2 regions of the Ensifer fredii genome follow, and region 2 is predicted to be linked to the other one. Evidence: riboswitches for the same ligand, from Rfam matches in the RefSeq annotation. Region 2 holds a riboswitch; the other holds the start of a gene.

Region 1 (7,707 bases), 690 kb from region 2:
TGCGTGGACCAGGAATTTCTCCCGCAGCTCCTTTTCGCCCGGCAAGGTTTCCGGCATCGGCACGTCGGGCATGTCGAACTGATGGTCGAAACCGTCTTCGTCGAATTGGAAGGAGGCGGACATGGAGAAGATTGCCTTGCCGTGCTGGATCGCCACGACGCGGCGCGTCGCGAAGCTCGACCCGTCGCGGATGCGGTCCACCTCGTAGATGATCGGGACGGTGGGATCGCCGGGCCGCAGGAAATAGGCGTGCAGCGAATGCACGTAGCGGCCGGCATCCACGGTGCGTTGTGCGGCGACGAGCGCCTGGCCGATCACCTGTCCGCCGAACACTCGCTGCCAGCCGACCTGGGGGCTCAAGCCGCGGAACAGATTCACCTCGAGTTTCTCGAGATCGAGAATGGCGAGAAGCGCATCCATGGGGGTTTCGGTGGGGCGCGACATTTCGGCGGTCTCCTCTACAGCGCCGCGCGCCTTTTCAGACGCGCAAAGGCCGCTGTACACTTTGAGTTGCTGCGTGTCTTCTTAAATCGCCCCCGATTCAAGGAGACATGCGGCAGTAGGAACGGCGATGGCATTGATCTATATAGGCACGGATCGATGCTCAAGTGCGACGGGAGAAGGCGGGATGATCGATGTACTGATTGCCGGAGGCGGTTATGTCGGCCTGTCGCTTGCCGTATCGCTCAAGAAAGCGGCTCCCCATCTTGAAGTGACGGTTGTCGACGGCGCGCCGGAAGGTGATTGGAAAAGGGACGAGCGAGCCTCCGCGGTGGCGCTTGCTGCCGAGCGCATGCTCGAAGTGCTCGGGGTCTGGAGCGCGATCGCGCCGGAGGCCGAGCCGATCCTCAGGATGGTGATCACCGATTCGAAGGCCGCCGATCCCGTTCGCCCCGTGTTTCTGACCTTCGAGGGCGATGGCGGCGAGGGCCGTCCCTTTGCGCATATGGTGCCGAACACCGCGCTGGTCGGCGCCTTGCGCGACGCGTGCCGGGAGCTCGGCGTGGCCATCCGCCAGGCGGCGATGGTTGAGAGCTTCAAGAGCGGCGATCACGCCGTTGCCGTGACGCTTGCCGGCGGCGAGGCGCTCGAGGCGCGGCTGCTAGTCGCCTGCGACGGCGTGCGTTCGAAATTGCGCGAGGCGGCCGGCATCAAGGTCGTCGAGTTCGATTACGGCCAGTCCGGCATCGTGACGACGGTCGAGCACGAGCGGCCGCATGGCGGCACGGCGGAGGAGCATTTCCTGCCGGCCGGCCCCTTCGCCACCCTGCCGCTCAAGAACAACCGCTCCTCGCTCGTCTGGACGGAGAGCAGCTACGATGCCGAAAGGCTGCTGAAAGAGGATGACTTCATTTTCGAAGAGGAACTGGAGCGCCGCTTCGGCCATAAGCTCGGCCATCTCAAGGTGGTCGGCGGCCGCAGGGCCTTTCCGCTGGGCCTGACGCTGGCGCGCGATTTCGTGGCCCCGCGCTTCGCGCTGGCGGGCGATGCCGCCCACGGCATTCACCCGATCTCCGGCCAGGGCCTCAATCTCGGCTTCAAGGACGTGGCCGCCCTTGCCGAAACGATCGTCGAGGCGGACCGCCTCGGCCTCGATATCGGCTCGCTCGCCGTCCTCGAGCGCTACCAGATCTGGCGGCGCTTCGACACGTTCCGGATGGGCGTGACGACGGATGTGCTGAACCGGCTGTTCTCCAACGACATCACGCCGGTGAGGGTGCTGCGCGACGTCGGCCTCGGCCTCGTCGATCGCCTGCCGTCGCTCAAGAATTTCTTTATCCGCCAGGCGGCCGGCATTGCCGGCGAAGCGGACCCGCGATTGCTTTCGGGGCAGCCTATCTGAGGAAGCGCCCGGTATTCGGCCTTACTGCTCCGACAGCTTCATATCCGGCTGGTAATCCTTGCCCTCCACCTCCTTCACCACCGCCTGGCCGCATTGCATGTGCTGGGTATCGGCGTTGAAGGCATAGGTAGGCGAGCCGTGCAGGCTCCAACCCTGGTTCAAAGCCGCCGTCACCTTGTGGCAAAACGAAGCGTCGTCGGGACCGGTCAGAAATCGGTAGAGTTTCAAGGTTTCACCTTTCGCTTTTCGATGATGTCCGCTTTCGTGGCGAGTTTCAGCGCCTCGTCGAGATGGAGGCGCTCGACCATGCGGCCGTCTAGATTGATCACGCCCTTGCCGGCATGTTCCGGCCGGGCGAAGGCGCCGATGATCGCGTGCGCCTCGTCGAGTGCCGCCTGGTCTATGCCGAAGCAGCGATTGGCTTCGTCGATCTGGGCGGGGTGGATCAGCATCTTGCCGTCGTACCCCATGTCCCGCCCCTGCCGGCACTCGGTCCCAAAACCCTCCGCGTCGCGAAAATCGTTGAAGACCGCGTCGATGGCGTCGAGACCGCTGCCGCGGGCGGCAAGCAGGACCTGCATCAGCCATGGCACGAGATAGGTGCGGCCGGGAAGGGCGGGAACGCCCGTCGCCTTGCGCAGGTCGTTGAGGCCGACGACGAAGCAATCGAGCCGACCGCCGACGGTGCGCCCCATCTCGGCGATCGCCGGCACGTTGATGACGCCGCGCGGCGTCTCGATCATCGCCCAGAGCCGCAGGCTTTCGGGCGCGTCGTTGTCGGAGAGCCAATCGAGCACCGCTTGGATGTCGGCAGGGCTTTCGACCTTCGGCAGAAGAATGGCGTCCGGGCGCAGCACGACCGAGGCGGCAAGATCCGCTTCGCGGAATCCCGATTCCGCCACATTGATGCGGATGATCGCTTCGCCGTCGGGACGGTTTGCGGACAGATGGCTGACAAGGGCGTCGCGGGCTTGCGCCTTGTGCTCGGGCGTCACGGCATCCTCGAGGTCGAAGATCACCGCGTCTGCGGCAAGGTCCTTGATCTTGGCGAGCGCGCGGGGATTGTCGGCAGGAACGCTAAGCACGGAGCGGCGGAGCCGCACGGGATGATGATCTGTCGCACGTGTCATGCAACCCGTTGTGCCCGCCTTTGTTGCCTTGCGCAAGGTCGAAGGCCCCTCTTGCAAGCGGTGCCGCGAGCCACCACATGGCTTAAAGAAAGGTGACGAACATGCAAAGCATCCGCTCTGTTCTTTTCACGGCCGCCGCCATTGCCATCACGGTCGCGGCCTTCGTGCTGACCGCCTCGCTCGCCCTGGCGCTTGCCGGCATCGCCGCCGTCGTCGCGATCGGCAGTGCGATCGCCGCGCGGTTCAGGGCGAAGCCGATGCCGGCACGGGCCCGGGCAAATGCCGGCCAGCAGCGCGAAATGCGGATCTGGAACGACGGGCGCGGCACGATCATCGATCTCTAGAAACGCTCAAAGGACGCTCCAGAAGCGAGCCGCCAAGGCCCGCAGCACAGATTCTCCTTCATTTCGGCGCGAAACTGATCTAAACGCTCTCCCAACACTTCCGCTGAAATCGAAGGCTAGACCATGGACAAGTTCGTCAAGCTCACCGGCGTTGCTGCGCCCCTGCCCGTCGTCAACATCGACACGGACATGATCATCCCGAAGGACTACCTGAAGACGATCAAGCGCACCGGCCTCGGCACGGGGCTTTTCGCCGAGGCGCGCTACAACGAGGACGGCACGCCGAACCCCGATTTCGTGCTCAACAAGCCGGCCTATCAGAACGCCAAGATCCTGGTTGCCGGCGACAATTTCGGCTGCGGCTCCTCGCGCGAGCATGCGCCCTGGGCGCTCCTCGATTTCGGCATCCGCTGCGTCATCTCGACGTCTTTCGCCGACATCTTCTACAACAACTGTTTCAAGAACGGCATCCTGCCGATCGTCGTCAGCCAGGCCGACCTCGACAAGCTGATGGACGATGCCAACCGCGGCTCCAATGCCGTCTTGTCTGTCGATCTGGAAGCCCAGGAAATCACCGGCCCGGACGGCGGTTCGATCAAGTTCGAGATCGATGCCTTCAAGCGCCATTGCCTGCTGAACGGCCTCGACGACATCGGCCTGACGCTCGAAAAGGCGGGCGCCATCGACAGCTTCGAGAAGTCGACCGCCGCATCGCGCCCCTGGGCCTGAACGGCTCGCGGATGACGCGCAGGCTGATTTCGACCGGATCGCCCTTCGAGAAGACGGCAGGCTATTCGCGTGCCGTCGTCAAGGGCGACTGGTGCTTCGTCTCCGGCACGACCGGCTACGACTACGCCAGCATGACCATGCCGAAGACGGTCGAGGAACAGGCGCGCAACTGCCTGAAGACGATCGAGGCTGCGCTGAAGGAAGCCGGCTTCTCGCTCTCGGACGTCGTGCGCAATCATTACTACGTCACCGACGCCAGCTTCGCCGACCGGGTCTTCCCGATTTTCGGCGGGGTTTTCGGCGAGATCCGCCCAGCCGCGACGATGGTCGTTTGCGACCTGATCCGCCCGGAAATGCTGATCGAAATCGAGGTCACGGCATTTCGCGGGTGAGGCGGGATCGGTTTTCGCGCATTCATCAACCTCGAGAGTAGCAGGTCCATGCAGTTTGAAGGCACCGCCGACTATATTGCCGAAAAGGACCTGATGGTCGCCGTCAATGCGGCGATAAGGCTGGAGCGGCCGCTGCTCGTCAAGGGCGAGCCAGGCACCGGCAAGACCGAGCTCGCCCGCCAGATCGCCGCGGCACTTGGCCTCGACCTCATAGAGTGGAGCGTCAAATCGACCACCAAGGCGCAGCAGGGGCTCTACGATTACGACGCCGTCTCGCGGCTGCGCGACAGCCAGCTCGGCGACGCCCGCGTCAACGACGTGAAGAACTATATCCGCAAGGGCAAGCTCTGGCAGGCTTTCGAGGCGTCGGAAAAGGTGGTGCTGCTGATCGACGAGATCGACAAGGCGGACATTGAATTTCCCAACGACCTCTTGCAGGAACTCGACCGGATGGAGTTCCATGTCTACGAGACCGGCGAGACGATCCGCGCGCGGCACCGGCCGATCGTCGTCATCACTTCGAACAACGAAAAGGAACTGCCGGACGCCTTCCTGCGCCGCTGCTTCTTCCACTATATCCGCTTTCCCGATGCCGAGACGCTCGCCCGCATCGTCGAGGTCCACTATCCGGGCATCCGCAAGACCCTGCTATCGGCGGCCCTTGCCGCCTTCTACGGCATCCGCGAGGTGCCGGGGCTCAAAAAGAAGCCCTCGACCTCCGAGGCTCTCGACTGGATCCGCCTTCTGGTCGCCGATGAGATCGATCCGGCCGACCTGCGCGCCGATCCAAAATCGATGCTGCCGAAGCTGCACGGCGCCCTTTTAAAGAACGAGCAGGACGTGCACCTGTTCGAGCGCCTGGCCTTCATGGCGCGCCGCGACGCATGAGCCCGGACGCGCAAAAGGTCCTGATCTACGCCACCTGGCGGGGTTCGCTGCTGGTCTTCGACGAACCGGATTTTCCCGAAATCGAGCTGCAGGTGCCGGGCGGCACGATTGAGCCTGGCGAGAGCCCGGAAGGCGCGGCCCGTCGGGAATTTTTCGAGGAGACCGGGCTCACGCTGCCGGACACGGCGACGCAATTCGCCACCCGGGATTTTCGCTACGGGAAAGGTGATAGGGAAATCTGCCATCGCCGCCACTATTTCCACGTCGCCCTTGAAGGCGAACAGCGGCAAACATGACTGCATCACGAAATGACGCTGGACGGCGGTGGAGCGCCGATCCGCTTCTGCTTCTTTTGGATGAGCCCCGACAAGGCCGTCACGCGTCTGGGGTACGGAATGCAGGAAGGTCTGGACTTGCTGCAGTACGCGACGCTTCGCCCTTTTCCTCGGGTTTGCCCCTCTCCTCGGGCTTAACCCGAGGACTAGCCCCCGCTCGCGGGGGGGGGGGAGAGCTTGGGCGCCGCCGCGAGTCCCTTCTCCCCGTTGAACGGGGAGAGGTGGCCGGCAGGCCGGATGAGGGGCCGCAAACCCCAAGACTCCTTTTCCATTGACCACCTGCCCGGCGCCACGCTATCAAACGATCCTGTGGTGATTTGGCCGGCCGGCTTGCAGCCACGTTAAAGAAATCGCTAAAGGGCCGAGGAAAGAACGGATTTCCGAGGACCGGTCGCGATCATCTCGCCGCCGGTTTTTTTGTATTGATCGAGTGGACCCATGCCCATCAAGATTCCCGATACGCTGCCTGCCTTTGAAACGCTCGTCAACGAGGGCGTGCGGGTGATGACCGAGACGGCGGCGGTCCGCCAGGACATCCGCCCGCTGCAGATCGGGCTCTTGAACCTGATGCCGAACAAGATCAAGACGGAGATCCAGATCGCCCGGCTGATCGGCGCGACGCCGCTGCAGGTGGAACTGACGCTGGTGCGCATCGGCGGCTATCGACCGAAGAACACGCCAGAAGAGCATCTCTTCGCCTTTTACGAGACCTGGGAGGAGGTGAAGGGCCGCAAGTTCGACGGCTTCATCATCACCGGCGCCCCGGTCGAGACGCTCGACTATGAAGAGGTCACCTATTGGGACGAGCTGCAGCGGATTTTCGACTGGACCGAAACGCATGTGCATTCGACGCTGAACGTCTGTTGGGGCGCGATGGCGGCGATCTACCACTTCCACGGCGTGCCGAAATATCCGCTCAAGGAAAAGGCCTTCGGCGTCTATCGTCATCAGAATCTCAAGCCCTCCTCCGTCTATCTGAACGGCTTTTCCGACGATTTCGCCGTCCCCGTGTCGCGCTGGACGGAGGTACGCCGCGCTGATATCGACCGGGTGCCGGGTCTCGAGATCCTGATGGAATCGAGGGAGATGGGCGTCTGCCTGGTGCACGAGAAGAAGGGCAACCGGCTCTATATGTTCAATCACGTCGAATATGATTCCACCTCGCTCTCAGACGAATATTTCCGCGACGTGGACGCCGGCGTGCCGATCAAGCTGCCGCACGACTATTTCCCGCACAATGATTCGACCCTGCCGCCGCAGAACCGCTGGCGCAGCCATGCGCATCTTTTCTTCGGCAACTGGATCAACGAGATGTACCAGACGACGCCTTACGAGCTCGAAAAGATCGGCAGCGGAGAGTGATGTTCATTCCCTTCTTCCTTGAACTGAAGGCAGAGAAGATCCCGGTGACGCTTCGGGAGTTTCTGTCGCTGATCGAGGGAATGGAGAAGGGGATCGCCGCTTTCGACGTGGAGGCCTTCTATTTTCTGGCGCGCACGGCGCTGATCAAGGACGAGCGCTACATCGACCGTTTCGACCGGGTGTTCCGGCATTGCTTCGCCGGGCTCGAAGCGGTTTCCCCGTCGCAGAATGTTGCCGAAGTGGCGATCCCCGAGGAGTGGCTGAAGAAGCTCGCCGAGAAATATCTGACCGAGGAGGAGAAGAAGCTCGTCGAGGCGCTCGGCGGTTTCGACAGGCTGATGGAGACGCTGCGCCAGCGGCTTGCCGAGCAGACCGGCCGTCACCAGGGCGGCTCGAAATGGATCGGCACGGCCGGCACCTCGCCCTTCGGCGCCTATGGCTACAATCCCGAAGGTATCAGGATCGGCCAGGAAGGCTCGCGGCATCGGCGTGCGGTCAAGGTCTGGGACCGGCGCGAGTTCAAGGACTACGACGACACAGTCGAGCTCGGTACCCGCAACATCAAGGTGGCGCTGAAGCGGCTCAGGCGCTGGGTGCGCCAAGGGGCGGCCGACGAACTCGACCTCTCCGGCACGATCCGTTCCACCGCCGAGCACGGCTATCTCGACGTGGTCACCCGGCCGG
Region 2 (7,707 bases):
CGAGCCGCAGGACAAGTTCCTGAACTGGGCGCGTAACAATGGCGGCGAAATCCTGCTCTGCCATGAGGCGGAGCAGGCGGTTGCCGGCGCGCACTGCGTTGTCACCGACACCTGGGTGTCGATGAACCAGGAGCATCGCGCCCGCGGGCACAACGTCTTCCAGCCCTATCAGGTGAACGCGGCGCTGATGAAGCACGCGGCCCCGGAGGCCTTGTTCATGCATTGCCTGCCGGCGCATCGCGGCGAGGAAGTCACCGACGAGGTCATCGACGGCCCGCAGTCGGTCGTCTTCGACGAGGCCGAGAACCGGCTGCACGCGCAGAAGTCGATCCTCGCCTGGTGCCTGGGTGCCGTCTGACGGGACCGTTCGAGGGCCAGGCCGGGCTATTGAAATCGGAGAGCGGTGACACGATCTAGGCGATGTGCGGGAGAGTTCGGCCGCTGCGCCGTTTCTCGCCACAGCGCGTTTCAGCGGATCCGCCGCATACGGGGCGCTTCCGGAGCCGCGCTTGCCTGCTGGACAAATCGGTCCATGCCGGGATCAAATAGGATAAGCGGCAGTTAGAGACGGAGTGCGTCGATCGGCGCTCTCGATGTCACGAGCAATGCACGGTGTCATGCGAACGTTGCGCCTCTCGATCGAGACGCAGCGGTGCAACGAACGGCAGGGTGTGCGCGGCTGCTCTTGCATCCGCAGGATGGAAGTTCGATCACGGCGACGGCGGGTTGCTTGGCCGCTGTGATCCATGCAAGGAGCAAACGATGACAGAGACAGCACCGGGACTTGGCGAGTTCGATTTTGCCGGTGACGACCACGTCGTTCCCTTCCAGGTCGAGGGCCTCGACGTGCGTGGCCGAGCCGTGCAGCTCGGCCCGATGCTCGACGCTATCCTCGAGCGGCACAGCTACCCGCTGCCGGTGGCGCGGCTGGTTGCCGAAACCGTCGTGCTGACGGTCCTGCTCGGTACCTCGCTCAAGTTCGACGGCAAGCTGATCGTCCAGACCCAGGGCGATGGGCCGGTCGATCTCGTCGTTGCCGATTTCTCCACCCCGGATCGGGTCCGCGCCTATGCGCGCTACGACGAGGAAGCGCTTGCCGCCGCCGAGAAGGGCGGCCGCTCGCAGCCGCACGAACTGCTCGGCAACGGCATCCTTGCCTTCACCATCGACCAGGGCGCCCATACCCAGCGCTACCAGGGCATTGTCGCGCTTGACGGCGCGACGCTCGAAGAGATCGCTGCGGTCTATTTCCGCCAATCGGAACAGATACCGACCAAGGTTCGCCTCGCCGTCGCCGAACTGCTCGACCGGGACGAAAACGGCAAGCCGCGGCATCGCTGGCGCGCCGGCGGCATGGTGGCGCAGTTCCTGCCCGAGGCGTCCGAGCGCATGCGCCAGCCGGATCTGCCTGGCGGCGATGGCGATGACGGCGACGCCAGCCTGCTCTTCGAGGAAGACGATCTCTGGGCGGAAGCCAAGGTGATGGTGGATACGATCGATTCCGACGAGCTGACCGATCCTACCGTCGGCACCGAGCGTCTGCTATATCGTCTGTTCCACGAACGGGGCGTGCGCGTCTACCAGCCGCAGGCCGTCTACGATCGCTGCAGCTGCTCGCGTGACAAGATACGCGAGGTCCTGGAGGGACTGAGCGAGGAGGATATCGAGCACAGCATCGAGGACGGCGAGATCAAGGTCACCTGCGAGTTCTGCTCCACCGACTATCGCTTCGAGGCGAGCGAGGTGCGATCTCAATAAAGGCGGGCGGCTAATGCATGTCGCCCAAAAGTGTGCAGCGGTTTTGGGATAACGACATGCACAAAAACAAAGACCTAAGGCGCGCCGCGTGAATACGTTTGAACGCGACGGGCTTTAGTTCAGCGTCCGCACCAGTCCGGGAGAATCGAGCGAGAAGGCGGGGATGGCGACATTGAAGGTCTCTCCGTCTTCGGCCTCCATGCTGTAGTGGCCGAACATGACGCCGGAGGGGGTGTCGAGCGGGCAGCCGGAGGAATATTCGTAGGTGTCGCCGGGATTGAGCAGCGGCTGCTCGCCGATGACGCCTGGACCGCTGACCTCGTCCACCTGGCCGTTCTCGTCGGTGATGTGCCAGTAGCGGGTCATCAGCCGAACCGCGATTTCGGAATGGTTCGAGATGACGATGCGGTAGCCCCAGACATAGCGGCTATCATCCGGATCCGATTGTTCTTCGAGATAGTACGGCTCCACCGTGACCTCTATGTCGCGTGTCAGCGCACGGTACATGTTCGACATCCTGTTTCAAAACTGCTCGAGTATCATACAGCGATAAGGTTTCGTGAAGAATAACGGCAGGATTATACGGGTCCTTACGATTTTCACGCAAGGCAGGGGAATATGCTCGACGGCGCGGCGCGCAGGCATCTCGATCCTATCCTGAACCGGCTCGGCGCCGCCCTCGCCAAGCGGGGCTTGGGCGCCGATGCGGTCACGGTCGCCGGCCTTTGTCTTGGACTTGCCGCGGCCGTCCTGATTGCCTTGCATTACTACGTGGCGGGTGCGGCTCTCATTCTCCTGAGCCGGCTTTGCGACGGCCTCGACGGGGCAGTGGCGCGCGCGAGCCGCAAGACCGATTTCGGCGGTTTTCTCGACATCGTTCTCGACTTCGCCTTCTATGGCGCGATCCCGCTGGCCTTCATCGCCGCCGATCCGGCGGCCAACGGGTTTGCCGGGGGGCTCTTGCTCTTCGCTTTCTATGTCAACGGCTCGAGCTTCCTCGCCTTCGCCGCGATCGCCGAGAAGCGCGCACTGTCGACCGAGATCCGTGGTGCGAAGTCGATCTACTTCACCACCGGGCTTGCGGAGGCGACCGAGACGATCGTCTTCTTCGTGGCCGTCTGCCTGTTTCCGCACCGGTTCCCTGTGCTGGCGGCGATATTCGCCGTCCTATGCCTCTACACTGCCCTGTCGCGCATCGTTCTCGCGCGTCTCACCTTTCGTGACGGGTCATGAAAAAGCCGCCCGGCGGGGCCGGGCGGCTGAGGTCACCTGAAATTGGACGGTTCAGGCGCGGATCGACTTCAGTCCCTTGGCGAAATCCTCGACAAGGTCGTCGCTGTCTTCGATCCCGGCCGAGAACCGTACGGTTCCGGCCGAGATGCCGAGTTCGGTACGGGCCTCGTCGGTGAGGTTCTTGTGCGTCGTCGTCGCCGGATGTGTAATCAGGCTCTTGGAATCGCCGAGATTGTTGGAAATCCGCACGATCTCAAGGGCGTTCTGCAGCGCGAAGGCCGCATCCTTGCCGCCCTTCAGCTCGAAGGCGACCAGCGTCGAGCCGCCGGTCATCTGCTTGGCGATGATGTCGGCCTGCGGATGGTCCTTGCGGCCCGGATAGATGACGCGCGCCACCTGGGGCTGCTCAGCGAGGAAGTCGGCGATGCGGCGGGCGTTTTCCGTCTGCTGCCTGACGCGCAGCGGCAGCGTTTCGATGCCCTTGAGCAACGTCCAGGCGTTGAAGGGCGACATGGCAGGGCCGGTGTGGCGGAAATAGTCGTGCAGGTTCTCGTCGATCCATTCCTTGTCGGCAAGCACGACGCCGCCGAGGCAGCGGCCCTGGCCATCGATATGCTTGGTGGCGGAATAGACGACGACATGGGCGCCCAGCTCCAGCGGCTTCTGGAAGAGCGGCGTCGCGAAGACATTGTCGACCACGAGCTTGGCGCCCACCTGGTCGGCGAGCCTGGCGACGCCGGCGATGTCGATCACCTCCAGCGTCGGGTTGGTCGGGCTCTCGAGGAAGAAGACCTTGGTGTTCGGCCGCACCGCCTTTTCCCAGTTGGCAAGCTCGCGGCCGTCGACCAGCGTGCATTCGACGCCGTATTTCGGAGCGAGCGTTTCGACCACCCAGCGGCAGGAGCCGAAGAGGGCGCGGGCGGCGACGATGTGGTCTCCCGCCTTGACCTGGCAGAGGATCGCCGCCGAAACCGCCGCCATACCGGAGGCCGTGGCGCGCGCATCCTCGGCGCCTTCGAGCATGCACATGCGCTTCTCAAACATGTCGTTGGTCGGGCTTCCGTAGCGGGCATAGATGAAGCCGTCGGTCTCGCCCTTGAAGCGGGCTTCCGCCGCTTCCGAGCTTTCGTAGACGAAGCCCTGTGTCAGGAAGATCGCTTCCGAGGTCTCGCCGTGCTGCGAGCGGGTGGTCCCGCCGTGGACGAGTTGGGTTGCCGGGCGCCAGGTCTTGCTCATGCGACGATCACCTTCAGAACAAAAAAACCGGCCGCGAAACGACCGGTTTGACACCCGGCCTTTTTAGCTACTTGTTTAACGTGGCTGCAAGCCGACCGGCCAAATCACCACGGGATAAAGCTCCAATACTGCCTGGCCGCGCTTGCGTCAATTCCCGGAGTTTGGTTTTGTCTGGCAACTGAGAATGAGGATCGGAATGGGCCGCGACACAGGGATTTTGGCCGACCGCGCAATTGCCGCGCTGTTTGCCACGGGACGTCTGAAGAGCGAGAAGCCGCTGGATGATGACCAGATCCAGCCGGCGAGCCTCGATCTTCGGCTCGGATCCAAGGCGTTTCGCGTCCGGGCGAGCTTCATGCCGGGACCGGCGCATCTCGTCGCCGACAAGCTCGACCGCCTGAAGCTGCACGTCATCGATCTTCGCGAGGGCGCGGTGCTGGAAACCGGCTGCGTCTATATCGTGCCGCTGATGGAGAGCCTGACGCTGCCGGAGACCATGTCGGCGTCGGCCAATCCGAAGAGTTCGACCGGTCGCCTTGACATCTTCACGCGCGTCATCACCGATAGGGCGCAGGAGTTCGACAAGATCCCCGCCGGCTACAGCGGGCCGCTTTATCTCGAGATCAGTCCGCGGACCTTTCCGATCGTCGTTCGCCGCGGCTCGCGTCTCTCGCAGATCCGTTTCCGCGTCGGCCACTCCGTTCTTTCCGAGCAAGAACTGCTGGGCTTGCACGAAAGCGACGTGCTCGTCGCCAGCGAGCGGCCCAACATCACCGGCGGCGGCATTGCGCTGTCGATCGACCTCAAGGGCACCGGCCCGGACGGCCTGATCGGCTATCGCGGCAAGCATCACACGTCGGTGGTCGACGTCGACAAGAAGGCGGAGCACGCCGTTTTTGATTTCTGGGAGCCGCTCTATAGCCGCGGCCGCGACGACCTGATCCTCGATCCGGACGAGTTTTACATCCTCGTGTCGCGCGAGGCAGTTCATGTGCCGCCGCTCTACGCCGCCGAAATGACGCCCTTCGATCCGCTGGTCGGCGAGTTCCGCGTCCATTATGCCGGCTTCTTCGATCCGGGGTTCGGCCACGCCTCAGCCGGCGGCAGCGGCAGCCGCGCAGTACTCGAGGTCCGCAGCCACGAAGTGCCCTTCATCCTCGAACACGGGCAGATCGTCGGCCGGCTGATCTACGAGCACATGCTGGAGCGTCCGGAAGGTCTTTACGGCATCGATCTCGGCTCGAACTACCAGGCGCAGGGCCTGAAGCTTTCCAAGCATTTTCGCGCCGAGTGAGCCCAATAGCTGGATGATTCACTGCTCCAATAGAGCAGTGAATCATCTAGACGCTTGACAGATCGCGACCATTGGGGAAATTTCCGCTTCAGACGCGGGTGTAGTTCAGTGGTAGAACGCCAGCTTCCCAAGCTTGATGTCGTCGGTTCGATCCCGATCACCCGCTCCATTTTCCCTTCCTTCCGTATTCGCCCGACCGGCTTTAAGAATGCGCGGCCCTGCCGAGGGCCGGCCTATGGTCAGCGCTGCAGCATCCCGCTAAGTTCCGCTCAATGCTTGCGAATCGGATGGTAATGACGCGCGCTTCCTTTCACAAAACTATCGGGCTGCTGGCGGTCGCGGCGGTGCTCGTCGCATCCGCGGCGGGCGGCGCGCCGAAGGACCTGCCGCTGCTGTTCGATGCCCGCGAGCGCATCGCCAAGCCCGATCTGACCGGCCTGGCTCGGCTGCGCTTCCTCACCACGGTCGATTTCCCGCCTTTCAATTTTATCGATCAGTCGGGCAAGCTTTCGGGATTCCACGTCGATCTCGCCCGGGAAATCTGCCGCGAGCTGGAGATCGAACCGAAATGCCAGATCCAGGCGGTGACCTATCCCGAACTGATGCCGGCGCTCGAACAGGGCCAGGGCGAGGCGATCGTCGCCGGCATCGCCGTGACGCCGGAACTAAGGCGGCGTTTCGCCTTCTCCAGGGCCTTCTTGCAACTGCCGGCCCGTTTCGCCCTCAACAGGAAGGCTGCCGAGGGGGTTCAGAGACCGGACGACCTCGTCGGCAAGCCGGTCGGGGCCGTGGCCGGAACGACGCATGAAGCGATGCTGAAGGCCTTCTTCCCGAAGCTCGAGGCCAAAGCCTACCCCGACCGACAGGCCCTACTGAACGCCCTGCGGGAGGGCGCCGTGACGGCCGCCTTCTCCGATGCCATGCAGCTCTCCTTCTGGGTCTCCGGCAGCGTCGCCGCGGGATGCTGCGCCCTGATGGACGGCGCCTATTTTTCCGAGCGCTTTCTGGGCGAAGGGCTGACGATCATGAACCGCACGACCGAGCCCGCTTTGACGCAGGCGATCGACCATGCGCTCTTGGCGCTTTCGCGCAGCGGCAGGCTCGAAGAGATTTACCTGCGCTATTTTCCGAACGGCATCTACTGACGCCAAGCGGCCGGGCTCGGCTGGCAAGCAGGGCCTGCTCCCGTCTCGTTTACCCGCGCCGGAACGGCAGCATCAGCGACCAGACGAGCTTTGTCGGCTCGCTGCGTCCAAAGGCCCTTAAGCCGGTCTCGATCCCGTCGTCGCCGCTTGCCGGCTGTGCCACATAGGTCGAAAACAGTCGATCCCAAAGAGAGAGATTGAAGCCGTAGTTCGAATCCGTTTCCCGCTTTTCCACGGAGTGATGGATGCGGTGCATGTCGGGTGTGACAATCAGCAGCCGCAAGACCCCGTCAAATTTTGGCGGCAGTCGCAGGTTGGCGTGGTTGAACATCGCGGCGGCATTGAGGACGATTTCAAAGACCAGCACCGAGAGTGCCGGCGCCCCGAGAGCGATGATGACCGCGCTTTTCCAAGCCATCGAAAGCAGGATCTCCAGCGGGTGGAAGCGCAGCGCCGTCGTGACGTCCACCCCGGGGTCGGCGTGATGCACCCGGTGGATCAGCCATAAGATGGGCAGTTTGTGAAACACCACGTGCTCCAGCCAGACGGCAAAATCAAGTGCGACGAAGGCCAGGAGACCGGCAAGCGGCGCCGTCACGCCGAGTGCTGGGAGGAGGCCATAGCCGCGCAAGCCGGCCCAGATCGCGACGCCTGTCGCGGCGGCCGGAAAGACGATGCGCATTAGCAGGGAGGAGAGCAGAAGAATCGACAGGTTGGTGGCCCAGCGACGCGCCTTGAGTGCCCGCAGCAGTTCCGGCCTTTCGAGCCGCGGATGCAGCAGTTCGAGTGCTGCTAGCGCGGCGAAGATTACCGCAAAGGCACCGAGCCGCCAGACCGGCTCAGCAATTCCAAGGAAAAGCATTTCACTCTTCACGCCGATCCTATGGCCGCTTGTTCACTTTGAATCGCCGCTTCCTTCCTAGAGGCGGCTTTTAAGGAAAGAGGCGACAGGACGACGGTATGACCATTGCCGAGAAAGGGCAAAGACACGTTGCCGTTACTTGCGAAAGCGGGCAAGCGCGCCGCGCTCGATCGCCGCGC

The links. Region 2 has a riboswitch for S-adenosylmethionine ahead of NXT3_RS02500 (O-succinylhomoserine sulfhydrylase). Riboswitches for the same ligand answer to the same signal wherever they lie in the genome.
Region 1: another riboswitch for S-adenosylmethionine. It lies ahead of metA (homoserine O-acetyltransferase MetA); the one in region 2 lies ahead of NXT3_RS02500 (O-succinylhomoserine sulfhydrylase).

What each region holds. Positions count from the first base shown of each region.
Region 1 is NZ_CP024307.1:3,788,455-3,796,161, reverse strand. Features, by position in the region: gene tesB (acyl-CoA thioesterase II) at 1-444, opposite strand, end outside; gene NXT3_RS18630 (ubiquinone biosynthesis hydroxylase) at 629-1,843, shown strand; gene NXT3_RS18625 (DUF1737 domain-containing protein) at 1,865-2,071, opposite strand; gene NXT3_RS18620 (HpcH/HpaI aldolase/citrate lyase family protein) at 2,068-2,973, opposite strand; gene NXT3_RS18615 (hypothetical protein) at 3,075-3,317, shown strand; gene leuD (3-isopropylmalate dehydratase small subunit) at 3,441-4,046, shown strand; gene NXT3_RS18605 (RidA family protein) at 4,058-4,438, shown strand; gene NXT3_RS18600 (AAA family ATPase) at 4,487-5,326, shown strand; partial or broken gene NXT3_RS33285 (NUDIX hydrolase) at 5,323-5,799, shown strand; SAM riboswitch at 5,961-6,038, shown strand; gene metA (homoserine O-acetyltransferase MetA) at 6,100-7,023, shown strand; gene NXT3_RS18585 (vWA domain-containing protein) at 7,023-7,707, shown strand, end outside.
Region 2 is NZ_CP024307.1:513,744-521,450, forward strand. Features, by position in the region: gene argF (ornithine carbamoyltransferase) at 1-358, shown strand, start outside; gene NXT3_RS02485 (Hsp33 family molecular chaperone) at 763-1,758, shown strand; gene apaG (Co2+/Mg2+ efflux facilitator ApaG/CorD) at 1,873-2,265, opposite strand; gene NXT3_RS02495 (CDP-alcohol phosphatidyltransferase family protein) at 2,377-2,991, shown strand; gene NXT3_RS02500 (O-succinylhomoserine sulfhydrylase) at 3,043-4,227, opposite strand; SAM riboswitch at 4,270-4,348, opposite strand; gene NXT3_RS02505 (2'-deoxycytidine 5'-triphosphate deaminase) at 4,424-5,521, shown strand; tRNA gene NXT3_RS02510 (tRNA-Gly) at 5,616-5,690, shown strand; gene NXT3_RS02515 (transporter substrate-binding domain-containing protein) at 5,815-6,666, shown strand; gene NXT3_RS02520 (sterol desaturase family protein) at 6,716-7,528, opposite strand; gene NXT3_RS02525 (tellurite resistance TerB family protein) at 7,664-7,707, opposite strand, start outside.